DNA from 3 places in the Mycobacterium novum genome. Region 1 is predicted to be linked to each of the others. Evidence: riboswitches for the same ligand, from Rfam matches in the RefSeq annotation. Region 1 holds a riboswitch; each other region holds the start of a gene.
The links. Region 1 has a riboswitch for magnesium ahead of G6N19_RS09715 (PE family protein). Riboswitches for the same ligand answer to the same signal wherever they lie in the genome.

Region 1 (4,259 bases):
CGTGACGGCTCCGCTGGCATTGATCCATCACTTCGCCGGCCCGATGCGTGCTCGCCGGCGCGGCGGCGTGCTGCTGGTCGGCTCGCTCACCGGCTACCAGGGCTCGGCGCGACACAGCGTGTACGGCGGCGTGAAGGCGTTCACCCGGATCTACGCCGAAGGCCTGTGGCTGGAGTTGCGCGAACACAACGTGCATGTGCTCGAACTGGTGCTCGGCGTCACCAGGACACCGGCCATGCAGCGGGTGGGGCTCAACTTCGATATCGCCGGGATGCCGGTGTCCGATCCGGCCGATGTCGCCCGCGAGGGACTGGCCCAGCTCCCCCACGGCCCGGTGCACGTCGTCTCGGCTCATGCCGGGAATCCCGCGCTGCGCGCCACGCTCGACCGGGCCGCAGCCGTGCTCGCGTCCCATCGGATGATGCAGAAGCTGCTCGGTGGCGCGCCCATCCCGGACCCCGATGCCCCGCCCACCGGTTGATCGCGAGCCGGCGACTCCCAGGACGGCCGCCCAACGACGGCGCTGCGAACGGATTCTCGCCACCGCCGCCCGACTCGGCGCCCGCGACGGGCTGGAGGCGGTCCGGATGCAGGCTGTGGCGGATCAATCCGGCGTTTCAATCACCACTGTCTATCGCTACTACCCGACGAAACATCACCTGTTCAGCGCGCTGCTGTTGCACTACACCCGATCCGTCACCCCGCCGGAGCCGGCGACCGGATGTCCGGCAGCCGATATCAGCGAACTCATGGCCGGCATCTGCCGGTCCATGCTCGCCCGCCCCCGGCTGGCCCGCGCGATGATCACTTCGGTCAATGCCCGGCGAGCCGAGTCCGGAGCGGCCGGCGACTTCAATCTGCGCGAGATCATCCTGTCGGTCGCCGGGATCACCCGCCCCGCATCGCAGGACGCCCAGCTCGCGCTGCTGGTCGAGCAGTGCGCCTACGGTGTCTTGTCGTGGGCGGTGATGGGTGAGACCACACCGGCGCAAGCCGAAACCGACATGCGCCGCGCGTGCGAACTGCTGCTGGCGCCCTGGCGCAAAACCTAGCTTGGTGTTACCGATGCATAGCGCACTTTCACACCGCGCACAGCGAGTTCTACGCGGACTCAACGGGGGCGCCTCTCCGCTCCGAGAGTCCGGCTCTTGCGAACCAGACTGATATCCAACGTATTTCGGCAAGCACTCCATGGGGCCAACGTCGGATTCGGCGAGGCACATCATTTTCACTACGAAATCCGGTGCCTTCCAGCGGGTTTCCATGCCCAGATTGGTCCGGCGCGACAGTCACGCCACGCCGGTCGAGTTGACTCCGCGCACTGTTGCTGCCAACATGGCGGCGAACGCACCTCGCTAGGTGAGGCGTCTGTACGGATACAGGCCACTGACCTCCAACGTCGAGAGACGCCCAGGGTCAGGACAGCTCTTCCCGGCTTAAGGGTTGAGCCCAAGTGGCTTCCGGCTTCTGGCCGGATACGGCGTGCAGTGCCGAAACTCTGACGAGAGGGGTGCCGGCCGGCGGTGTCGTCGGCCCGGCTCTCCCTGATGTGCATGCTGCGCCGGCATCCCCGTGTGCCCTGGCCGTGAGGAGGTGAGAGTGACATTGAGTCCGGACGATAGTCCTTATCCGAGTTCGACGACCACTTCGCTCGAACCCGTTCGCGGCGCCGCTTTCACTTTCTGACTCGGCTCGCGCCATACCGTACCCGCGCTCCCCGGCCACTGACCCGAGCGCGGTTTCCAGCGTGCGAATTTTGTGCCCTCGCAACGTTATTCGCTATTTCATAAGGAGTTTCGATGTCTTTTGTGTCTGCACTTCCCGAAGAACTCACCGCGACAGCGGCTGAACTGAGCAGCATCGGCAACGCGGTGGCTGCGCAGAACACGGCCGCCGTCGGGCCGACAACCGGGGTGGTTCCGGCGGCCGCCGACGAGGTCTCTGCACTGACCGCCGCTCAGTTTGCCAGGCATGCCCAGATGTACCAGGCGATCAGCAAGCGCGCCGCTGTGGTGCACGAGAGGTTCGTGATCATGCTGCAGCGCAACGCGCAGTCCTACGCAGCGACCGACGCCGCCAACGCCATCTCGATCTAGCGAAAGGGTTTACTGATAATGGATTACGGAGCAGTTCCCCCGGAAGTCAATTCCGCACGCATGTACGCCGGTCCGGGTGTCGATCCGATGCTGTCCGCTGCGGCGGCATGGAACCTGTTGGCGGCAGAATTACGTTCTGCAGCAATATCTTTCGAATGGTCTGTGGCGGGCCTGGTCAGCCAAGGTTGGTGGGGTCCCTCGGCGTCGGCGATGACCGCGGCCGCCGAGCCCTACATCAGCTGGATGAGCGTCACCGCCGAACAGGCGGAGCAGACCGCAGCGCAGGCCTACGCCGCCGCCGATGCCTACGCGTCGGCCTACGCCATGACGGTGCCGCCGCCGGCGATCGCAGCCAATCGAGTGATGTTGGCGGCATTGGTCAAGACCAACGCTCTGGGATTGAATACACCGGAGATTGCGGCGACCGAAGCCCGCTACGCGCAGATGTGGGCGCAGGACGCCGTTGCGATGTACAGCTACGCCGCCGCTGCCGCATCCGCCACCGAACTGGTTCCGTTCGCGGTAGCACCGGAGACCACCACTTCAGACGACGAGAGCAGTTCTGGCGCCCTCCCAGCCGACACCGGAGATGCGCACTCCCAGGTGCCCAGCGCATTGCGGAGCATGGCGTCGCCGGCAGAGGGCACGAGGCCGACGGACCCAGATTGGCATTGGACGAAGTTCTTCGACGGCCTCTTCGACGGAACCTGGGGCCACGACGACGGCTCGGGCCTGAACATCAACGCGCAGCTGTGGAACACGATCGCCGCAACCGGGATCTTCGACCCGGGCGGGAACCTCGAGGGCTTCGCGGGTCTGGCTACGCTCGGGTTTCTGGCCCGCGGCATGGAGGGCGGCACGGCCGCCCTCACCGGTGGCGGGCTCAGCTCCGCGCCAGGTATGACACTGGCGTCGGCCGAGACCGCCGGCCGCGCTGCCGGAGCTGCGGTCGGGGGCGCAGGCTCCCCGGTGTCGGCCGGAGTGGGCAGAGCGACCCTGGTCGGATCCTTGTCCGCGCCACCGAGCTGGGGAACGGCCGTCCCGGCGGCTGCGCCGAGTGCCGGAACAGCCAGCGGCTGGACGGTCGCCCCGGACAGCAGGTCGGTGACCGCCATGCCGCCTCCGATGCTCCCGAACGGTGGCGGACGTAGCGGCAGCTTCGGCCTCGGCACGCCGCGCTATGGCACCAAGCTCACCGTGATGCCGCGTCCAGTGGTGGTCGGGTAGGTACAGCGGCGCGGCTTGGGCGAGCCGAGGAGCCGACAGCTACGGCCTGCGTGGCATCCCCAGCGCGGTTCCCAGGATCCAGGCGAACAAGAACGCCGGCATGGCGGTGATCGAAAGCCCTTCCAGCGACAGCGGTCCGGTGCCGACGATGAACGCCAGCAGCAACAGCGGATGTACCGCGGCAGCGGCGACCGCGAGGTGGGCGGTGTATCGCGGCAGCACCCCGTGGACGTACACCGCGACCGCGAACGCCCCCAGTGCCACCACGGTGGGCAGACCGGACATGGCCAGCAGACCGAACGCCAGGTCGTAGAGCAGCGCGGCCGCTTCGGGGCTGTGGTATCGGTACAGCAGAATGTCGAACGCGGTGAACCCACTGAGCAGCAGGGTCACGCAGCCGATGAAGCCGGCGGCGAAGCACGGCGCAAGAACCGATCTCACCGGCAGCCGATCTCGCAGCAGTGTCCACACCGCTCCGCCGAACACCAGCCACAGCGTCACACCGACCGTGTTGAGCAGCATCGTCACGACCAGTCGATCGTGATGCTGGGTCGCCCACCAGGCCACCTCGGTGGCCAGCTTCTGGGTGCCGGGGAACGACCAGATCGGATACACCGCGAGCGTCACAACCGGGAGCGCGAAGCCGAGCATGCCGGACCATCGCGCCACCCGCGCCGCGTCCCATTCCATCAGCGCACCAGCTCCCACTGGCCGAAATCGGCCGCCAACACGTCGTCCACGTCGACGTGAATGTCGTCGATCAGGAAACCCGGGTCGGTTGCGGTGACCATCTCCCGCTGGAAGAGCACGGCAGCCGGTTCGCGTTCGCCGCCCGACCACGCCCGGGTCTGCCACGCCCACCGGTGGCCCGCACTGGTCGAGTGCCCGATGACATCGTCGGCGATCGCCCAGGAACACTGCCGAGCACCGCCGTAG
Region 2 (4,259 bases), 550 kb from region 1:
GCGGTCGGATTGCAGCACCAGCTGAGCCTGCTGACCAGCAAGGCCTGGCGGATCAGCCTGGCCGGGGGCACCCTGGTGACCGGTTTGGGCGTGCTCCGGCGGATCGGGTTGCGACAGTCGGTGGCCTCCGGCATCGCCATCGCCGTCGCGGCGATCCCGGAGGGCCTGCCGCTGGTGGCCACCCTGGCGCAGCAGGCGTCCGCCAGGCGGCTGACCAAATCCGGTGTGCTGGTTCGGGTGCCGCGCTCGGTGGAGGCGCTCGGCCGCGTCGACGTGGTGTGCTTCGACAAGACCGGGACGCTGAGCCAGAACCGGCTGCGGGTGACACAGCTGACACCGGCGCCGGGGTACAGCACCGATGAGGTGCTGGCGTTCGCGGCGCAGGCCGCCCCGGCCACCAACGGCCGGCAGGTGCACGCCACCGATGCCGCGATCATCGAAGCCGCGACGGCTGCCGGCGTGGTGGATCCCGATCGCGGCGAGGTCGCCCATCTGCCGTTCCGGTCCGGCCGCAGCTACTCGGCGACGATCGTCGGCGCCGAGTTGACCGTCAAGGGTGCGCCGGAGGTTGTCGGGCCCGCCTGCGGCGGGGACCCGGCGATCCGCAAGACGGTGCTGGGTATGGCCGGCGAGGGGCTGCGGGTGATCGCCGTCGCCCGGCGGGAACTCTCCGCCGCGCAGGTCACCGCCCTGGGTGAGGATCCGGATCCGGAGGACATCGGCCAGTTCTGCGGCGACGGGCTGACGTTCGTCGGGTTGATCGGTATCGCCGACACACCCCGGCCGGAGGCCGCCGCCCTGCTGGCCGACCTGGACCGCTGGCAGATCCCGGTGCGGCTCATCACCGGCGACCACCCGGTCACCGCCACCGCGATCGCCCGGGAGCTCGGCCTACAGATCAGCGCCGATCAGGTGATCAGCGGCGCGGAGTGGGATGCGTTGTCCCGCAAGGGCCAGGAAGTCGCGGTAGCCGAGCGGGTGGTGTTCGCCCGGATGTCACCGGAGAACAAGGTGCAGATCGTGCAGACCCTGGAGCGCACCGGCAAGGTGTCGGCGATGGTCGGTGACGGCGCCAACGATGCCGCGGCCATCCGCGCCGCCACCGTCGGGATCGCGGTCGTCGCCCACGGCAGCGAGGCCGCCAGCACCGCCGCCGACGTGGTATTGCTCGATGGCCGGATCCACACCCTGCTCGACGCGTTGGACGAGGGCCGGGAACTGTGGCAGCGGGTGCAGGCAGCGGTCGGGGTGCTGCTGGGCGGCAACGCCGGCGAGGTGGCGTTCGCGATCATCGGCAGCGCGCTTACCGGGCGCTCACCGCTCAACGCCCGCCAGCTGCTGCTGGTGAACATGCTCACCGACGCACTGCCGGCGACCGCGCTGGCGGTCAGTGAACTGAACGACTCGGCGGCCGCCACGGCGCGTGGCCCGGATCCCGACGCGCTGTGGCGCGCGGTGGCGGTGCGCGGGGTGACGACCGCGTCGGCCGCGGTGGGCGCCTGGACGCTGGCCTCGATGACCGGCCGCCAACAGCGGGCCTCCACGGTCGCGCTGGTGTCGCTGGTCGCCGCCCAGCTGGGCCAGACGCTGCTGGACTCGCATGACCCGCTGGTGGTGGCGACCGCGGTCGGCTCGCTCGCCGCAATGGGGACGTTGATCTCCATTCCGGGCGTCAGCCAGCTGCTGGGCTGCACCCCGCTGGGTCCGCTGGGCTGGGCTCAGGCGCTGGGGGCGGCGACGGTCGCCACCGCCGGCGCGGCCGTGGTGCCGAGGCTGCTGTCCGGCTTGCAGGAGTCAGCCGACAAGCCCACCCAGTTCATGGTGCCCGTGCCGCGCCAGCCGGACGGCACCCCGACCTCCGACGGCCACTCCGCGCCACGGCTGCGGCTTGTGCACAATGGGGACACCGGCTCTCGCCGCGGAACGGCCGCGGCCCGATCATCCGGCGACCCGTCGCCACCAGGAGGCTCATGATGGCGGACAAGACGCGGCGCAGCGCATCCCAGCGGGAAGCGGTGGCCCACATCCGGGATGCCGAGGGCTTCGCGGTGGAATTGCCGCTGTTCGGCAAGGTGACGGTGCCGCGACCCGAGCAGCTGGCCTACTACGGCGGGCTGGCGCTGCTGGCCGCGTTCGAGATCATCGACTGGCCGGTAGCCGCTGCGGTGGCTGCCGGCCACATTCTGGCCAACAACCACCGCAGCGAGGTACTCGAGCAACTCGGCGAGGCCTTGGAGGACGCCTAGCAGACGCCTAGCGAAGACGTCTGTCCGCGGCCTCGGTCGACTCAGTGGTCGACGGTCAGCACCCCGACGCGCCACAAGAGTGCATACATCTGGTGCAGGGGACCACTGAGCAGCCGGGTGGCCATGTCGACCACCGGGTCTGAGGCGGGCGCAGCCGGTGCACCCCGGCGGGTGTCCACCTTCTTCGCCGTGCTGATGGCACGCGGGGCCGGCGCCTGGATGTCGGTGTAGGCGATTGCAACCATGATGATGGCCTCCTAGTCGCGTAACGCCGCTACGCGCTCAGCTGGAGGCCGGAATCGGGGCTCAACTGGAGGCGGTATGCGACCGTTCGGATGGGGACGGAACAGAAGTCAGATATCGGCTCGGACTATCACCGGAACTCATGCGTCCCTCACCTCCTCTCGGTCGCGGGCACGCGTCGGCGTGCCGGTTTCACCGCAGGCTTTGGAGGCAGCTCCGACGACTGTCGGAAGACCGCACCCCTCTCGTCAGAGCTTCGACACTGCACGGCGTGTCCCGCCCGCTCAGATCCGCGAGCCGGAAGCCACTTGGGCTCAACCCTTAAGCCGGGAGGAGCTGTCCTGACCCGGGGCGTCTTTCGACGTTCGGGGTCAGTGGCCTGTGTCCGTGCAGACGCCTCACCTAACGAGGTGCTTGCATGGTCCATAGTGCATCAGGAATGCGCCCGGGTCAATTCAACTCACCCACCGGTTTCCACACGGTTCGGTCACGACCCGGCAGCATCGTCGAGGTGCACCGTCACCCGGGTTCCGCGGGCGCCCGGGGCGCTGTCGGACCACTTCACCGGCTCGCCGGCGTAACGCCCCGGCGCCGCCCACGACGTCAGCGCACCGAGCACCATCATCACCGCCGCGGCGGCGAACACCACCGCCAACCCGGTATGGAACGGCCCGGAGATCAGTTGCGGGAAGAAGCTGTGCCCGGTCAACATCTGGGCGTCGACACCGGGATGGTCCAGCGCACCGGAGGGCCCCAGCAGTTCGCCGATCGGGTTGTAACCCAGAAACGCCGCGAACAGGCTGCCCACCGGCGGGGTGTTGGCCACCTGTTCGGCGACCTCGGCGGGCACTCCCCGCTGCTGCAACCCCGCACCCATCGCCTCCGGCAGCGTGTTTGCCAGGCCGATCACCATGAGGGAGAAGAAGATACCGATCGACAACGACGTGCCGGCGTTGAAGAACGTGGCCCGCACACCCGAGGCGGCACCGCGCTGCGCGGCCGGGACGCTGGACATGACCACGGCAGTGTTGGGCGCGGTGAAGATCCCGCCGCCGAGTCCGTTGAGGAAGACCAGCGCCGCGAAGATCCGATAGTCGAAGTCGACCGGAAGCAGCACCAGCGCCACAAACGTCACCGCCATCAGCGCCATCCCACCGACGGCGAACGGGCGGGCGCCGTGCCGGTCGGACAGCGACCCGGCCACCGGACCGGCCAACAGGAAGCCCACCGTCATCGGCAGCAGGTAGATGCCCGACCACAGCGGGGTGGATTCGAAGCTGTAGCCGTGCAGCGGCAACCAGATCCCCTGCAGCCAGATGATCAGCATGAACTGCATGCCGCCGCGCCCGATCGCCGCCAGCAGCCCGGCCGCGTTGGCCATGCCGAACGCCGGGATCTTGAACAGCCGCACATCGAGCAGCGGCGCGGCGACCCGCAGTTCGATGACGCAGAACAGCGCCAGCAGCGCCACCCCCAGCGCCAGCGAACCCAGCACCACCGGGCTTGTCCAACTGGTCGGCGAATCACCATGCGGCTGAATGCTGTAGGTGATCGCGGTCAGCACCACGGTCAGCCCCAGACCCAGCGTCACCGTTCCCGCCCAGTCCAGCTTGGCCGGTGCGCGCTCGCCGAGTTCGTGCAGCGAACGCATCGACCAGACGGTGCCCAGCACCCCGATCGGCACCCCGACCCAGAACACCGCCCGCCAATCCCACTCCGACAACAGCCCGCCGATCAACAGGCCGACGAAGGAGCCGGCGACCGCCGCCA
Region 3 (4,259 bases), 2.2 Mb from region 1:
CGCAGGTACTTCTCGGACTTGGGCCGGCAGACCACCTGCACCTGGTACGGCGACTGCGGCTCGTCCTCCTCGATGTGCTGATCACGGTCGATGAGCCGGCCCAGCGGTCGCAGCAACAGGTGGGTGCCGACGATCGCGCCGGTGCCGATCACCGCGAACAGCACGTCGCCGGCGGCCGCCAGCACCCCGACGGCCGCCGAGCACCACAGGGTCGCCGCGGTGTTCAGGCCGCGAACGTTGAACCCCTCCCGCAGGATCACCCCGCCGCCGAGGAATCCCACCCCGGACACCACATAGGAGGCGACCCGGGTGGAACTGGTGTCACCGGCGGAAACCGAGTAGAGCACGAACAGTGTCGCCCCGGCCGCCACCAGCGCATTGGTGCGCAACCCGGCCATCCGTGCCCGCCACTGCCGTTCCAGCCCGATCAGCGCGCCGCAGCCCAGCCCGACGGCCAGCCGCAGCGTGAACTCGGCGACGCTCAGCGTCTGCATGGTCCCAACGATGTCACAGCTATCCGGCGACCACCGGCCGAGCCATGACCGTCGGCTTGAAGCCGTACCGCGGCGCGGCGAATCCGTAGTTGCGGCCCTGCCCGGCGCCGGCCAGCGGCACGCCCGGCATACCGGCCGCGCCGGCCTCCGGCGCGTGTGCGGCAACGGTCCAGCCGGTGGCGGCCACGGCGCTGCCGGGAGCTGCGGTAGCCGGGATGGACGCCGCCCACGACTGCGGCACCGACAGCGCGCCGACCGTGGACGCCTGCCCCATTGTCGCCGAGGCAGTGCCCAGACCCCCCAATCCGGCGCCCAGGCCGTGCATTCCGTGGCCGAGTCCGCCGCCCAGCCCGAGCCCGCCGAGCATCGGCGTGAACGGGTCGATGGCGCCCAAGCCCAGCGGGTCACCCGCGGCGATGGCAGCACCACGCACCACCGCCATGTCGGCGGCGAAGTTGGAGATCCCGGCCGCGCCCATCGGGCTGAACGAGCTGCTCATCAAGTTGGTCATCGCGTTGCTCAGGTCACCCGTGCTGATCCCCTCGCCCCCCGTGACCGGCGGCTGCACCGGCGCGGCGAGGGTCTGCAGCGTCTGCGGCGTGTTGGTAATCGCTTGCGACAGTGTGGATTGCGCATTCGACGAGGCCGCGTTACCAGCGGCCTGGGCAACCGCGGCCTGCTGGACCGCCTGCGACGACGGGTCGGCGACCTCGTGCGGTGAGTTGAACGGCGTCACCTTGGTGGCCACCGCCGACGACGCCGCGTAGCCGTACATCGCCGCAGCGTCCTGGGCCCACATCTGGCCGTAACGCGCCTCCGTCGCGGCGATCGCCCCGGTGTTCTGGCCCAGGACGTTGGTGGCCACCAGGGTCGCGAGCTGTGAGCGGTTGGCGACGACCAGCGGCGGCGCCACCGTCATCGCGTACGCCGCGTCGAACGCCGCGGCTGCCGCCTTCGCCTGGGCGGCAGCCTGTTCCGCCCGGACCGCGGTGGTGCCCATCCACGCCGCGTAGGGCGCGGCCGCGGCGGCCATCGCGTTGGAGGCCGGCCCCATCCAGCCCTCGCTGATGAGCCCGTTGATGACCGACTGGTAGGCGGCCTCGGCCGAAGCGAGTTCGGCGGCCAACTTGTCCCACGCCGCCGCGGCGGCCATCAGCGGTCCCGAGCCGGGGCCGGTGTAGATACGAGCCGAGTTGAATTCCGGCGGGAATGCTCCGAAGTCCATGGCATTGCTCCTAATTGACTGGTGGTTGAGAGAGTCTGGTGTTGCGCGGGTGTGCAGGCACGTCGATATCCCGATACGCGTTGCGTCCGCAGCTGGCCGGAGGCACGAATCGGGTTAGCCGGTCATGGCGACATACCGGAGCCGGGCGCGTCGACGAAATCGCTGCTCGACGGAAAGTTCGAGCTGACAAGCATTTTCGCCGACATGCCGAAGCCTGACGTGTTCCGCTGACGGAAGCACGCCAGATGACGAATTCAGCGCCGGTGCGAATCAGATGGTGAAAGCAGTACCGAGATCGAGCGAGACGAACATCGATCTCGGATAGGAACTATCACTCGGACTCAATGTCGCTCTCACCTCCTCTCGGCCTGGGCACGCGCGGGTGCCTGCACGTATGCACACAGAGGTGGGGACGCCCGGCGACAGCCGGACTTTCGCACCCCTCTCGTCAGAGCTTCGGCACTGCACGGCGTGTCCTGCCTGCGCATGCAACGCAGGTCCGGAAGCCACTTGGGCTCAACCCTTAATCCGGGAGGAGCTGTCCTGACCCGGGGCGTCTTTCGACGTTCGGGGTCAGTGGCCTATATCCGTGCAGACGCCTCACCTAACGAGGTGCTTGCCTCACCATAATGCACCAGCTAACTGGCAGGGTCAATCAGACACCGCGCGACGGCAGCGGCTCGCGGGCCAATAGTCCGCTTCGGTGGCCAAATCGCCTGCTGTCGGGCAGAAATCGCACGGGCTTCAGCCGGGCTGCCGACCCGGCCCGGCGTTATTCTGCCCGTCGGGATTGACGTGCACCGCATGCACGCCGGGTTGCTCGGCGAGTTCCTCGAGCAGGCTGTCGAGGCGACTGGGGTCAACGTGCCAGTGCTGCACATCGGTGGTGCCGGCCAACTCGGTGACCAGGCGTTCCAGTCGGCTCTGCGCGTGGCCGTTCATCGCGGCGGCGGGGCGGCTTCGCGGTGCGGCGCCGGTGAGCGCCCGCGCGGCCAGGCTCGCCAGCGCGATGTCGCCGAAGACCCCCGTGGGGATCTGCGCTCCGGCGACCGCAGCGGCCGGCGCTGCCGCCGCGGCGGCGCCGGGCAACGCCGCTGCGGCCATCTTGGCCACCGGGGCGGTCGTCACCCAGTTCGGCGGAACGCTGAGCCGGCCGATCCTGCCCGGGCCGCCGGCACCGGCCGATACCGGCCCGGCGCCGACCGGTTGCGGCAGTTCCGTTGCGACCAACGACGTTGCGCCGGAGCCGAATCCGGCTTGCCCGCCGGTTGCCGCGGCGATGTCCAGGTCGATGTTGAGATTACGGGAGTACTGGACCATGCCGTAAAGCACGGTCTTGATCGCGGCGTTGAACGGCACGATGCTCTTCGGCAGCACCTCGATGTAGGAAGCGATCTGGGCCAGTGACAGCGCCGTGGTGGTCTGCGCCGGCTGCGTCGAGGCTGCCGCAACCGCCGCCGCCGGAGCAAGCCCGTTCAGCGCCTGAGGAATGGCGGTGATCAACCGCGACAGCTCAGCGTGCCCGCTGGCGGCGGTGGCAGCGGCGACCGCCGCCGCCTGCCCACCCTGCCGCGCGGGGTCGGTGGTGGGCGGTGGTTCGGCGAACGGGGTCAATGCGGTCGCGGCGGCCGACTTGGCGGCATAGCTGTACATCGCCAGCGCGTCCTGGACCCACAGTTGCGCGTACTCGACGTCGAGCGACGCGATCGCCGCGCTGTTCTGCCCGAGCACATTCGACGCGACGAGCGTCGCCTGCGCGCTGCGGTTCGCCGCGATCATCGGCGGTGGCGCGACGGCGGCGAAGGCTTCGTCGAAGGCCGCCGCGGCCGCGGTGGCCCGGGCGGCAGCCTGCTCGGCCAGGGCTGCGGTGGAGTCGAGCCAAGCCAGGTAGGGTGCCACGGCGGCGGCCATCGACTCCGACGCCGGCCCCAGCCACCACTGGCCGGTCAAGCCCGATAGCACCGATCGGTAAACCCCGGCAGCCGAACCGGTTTCGGCGGCCAGCCGCGCCCACGCGGCCGCGGCGGCCAGCATCGGCCCGGAGCCCGGGCCGGCATACAGCCGTCCGGAGTTGACCTCCGGCGGCAGCGCGGCAAAATCCATTCCCCTCACCTCCGGCCCCGTGGCGACCCGGTGTCCGGCGGAACCTGCGCCTCGGTGTCGAAGTAGATCTCGTGGACCCCGGGCTGTCCGGCCACCTCGCCCAGCAGACTCTTGAGCCCGCCCGGCTCGACGTGCCAGTGCCGCACCTCTCCCGCCTCGGTGAACCGGTCGCCGATCCGCTCGCCCTGCGCGCCCGCCCGCTTGGCACGGCTTCGCCGACCGGCCCGCCCGGCCGTCATCGCGGCGGCAGCCATGCCCGCACCGTGTCCTTCCGGTGCCGCTGCGGCGGCGGCCGGTGCCGCGGTGGGTACCGCCGCTGTCGTCGTGGCCTCCGGCACCGACTCGGCCCAGGCCGGCGGGACCGCGAGTTTGCCGACCACGCCTGCGTTCCCGGCGCTCGCGGCCACCGCCGGCCGCACTCCGCCGCCCGATTCAAC

Region 2: it holds a riboswitch for magnesium, as region 1 does, so the genes downstream of both, G6N19_RS07080 (Rv1535 family protein) here and G6N19_RS09715 (PE family protein) in region 1, are expected to answer to the same signal.
Region 3: it holds a riboswitch for magnesium, as region 1 does, so the genes downstream of both, G6N19_RS20615 (PPE family protein) here and G6N19_RS09715 (PE family protein) in region 1, are expected to answer to the same signal.

The regions. Positions count from the first base shown of each region.
Region 1 covers NZ_AP022562.1:2,091,110-2,095,368, reverse strand. Annotated here, with positions in the region: gene G6N19_RS09725 (SDR family NAD(P)-dependent oxidoreductase) at 1-481, shown strand, start outside; gene G6N19_RS09720 (TetR family transcriptional regulator) at 462-1,052, shown strand; M-box (ykoK) riboswitch at 1,345-1,517, shown strand; gene G6N19_RS09715 (PE family protein) at 1,800-2,096, shown strand; gene G6N19_RS09710 (PPE family protein) at 2,115-3,323, shown strand; gene G6N19_RS09705 (hypothetical protein) at 3,363-4,013, opposite strand; gene G6N19_RS09700 (DUF1906 domain-containing protein) at 4,013-4,259, opposite strand, start outside.
Region 2 covers NZ_AP022562.1:1,538,602-1,542,860, forward strand. Annotated here, with positions in the region: gene G6N19_RS07070 (cation-translocating P-type ATPase) at 1-1,974, shown strand, start outside; gene G6N19_RS07075 (hypothetical protein) at 1,971-2,246, shown strand; gene G6N19_RS07080 (Rv1535 family protein) at 2,288-2,491, opposite strand; M-box (ykoK) riboswitch at 2,723-2,906, opposite strand; gene G6N19_RS07085 (MFS transporter) at 2,977-4,259, opposite strand, start outside.
Region 3 covers NZ_AP022562.1:4,377,696-4,381,954, forward strand. Annotated here, with positions in the region: gene G6N19_RS20610 (MgtC/SapB family protein) at 1-494, opposite strand, end outside; gene G6N19_RS20615 (PPE family protein) at 514-1,719, opposite strand; M-box (ykoK) riboswitch at 2,153-2,338, opposite strand; gene G6N19_RS21660 (PPE family protein) at 2,464-3,822, opposite strand; gene G6N19_RS20625 (PPE family protein) at 3,828-4,259, opposite strand, start outside.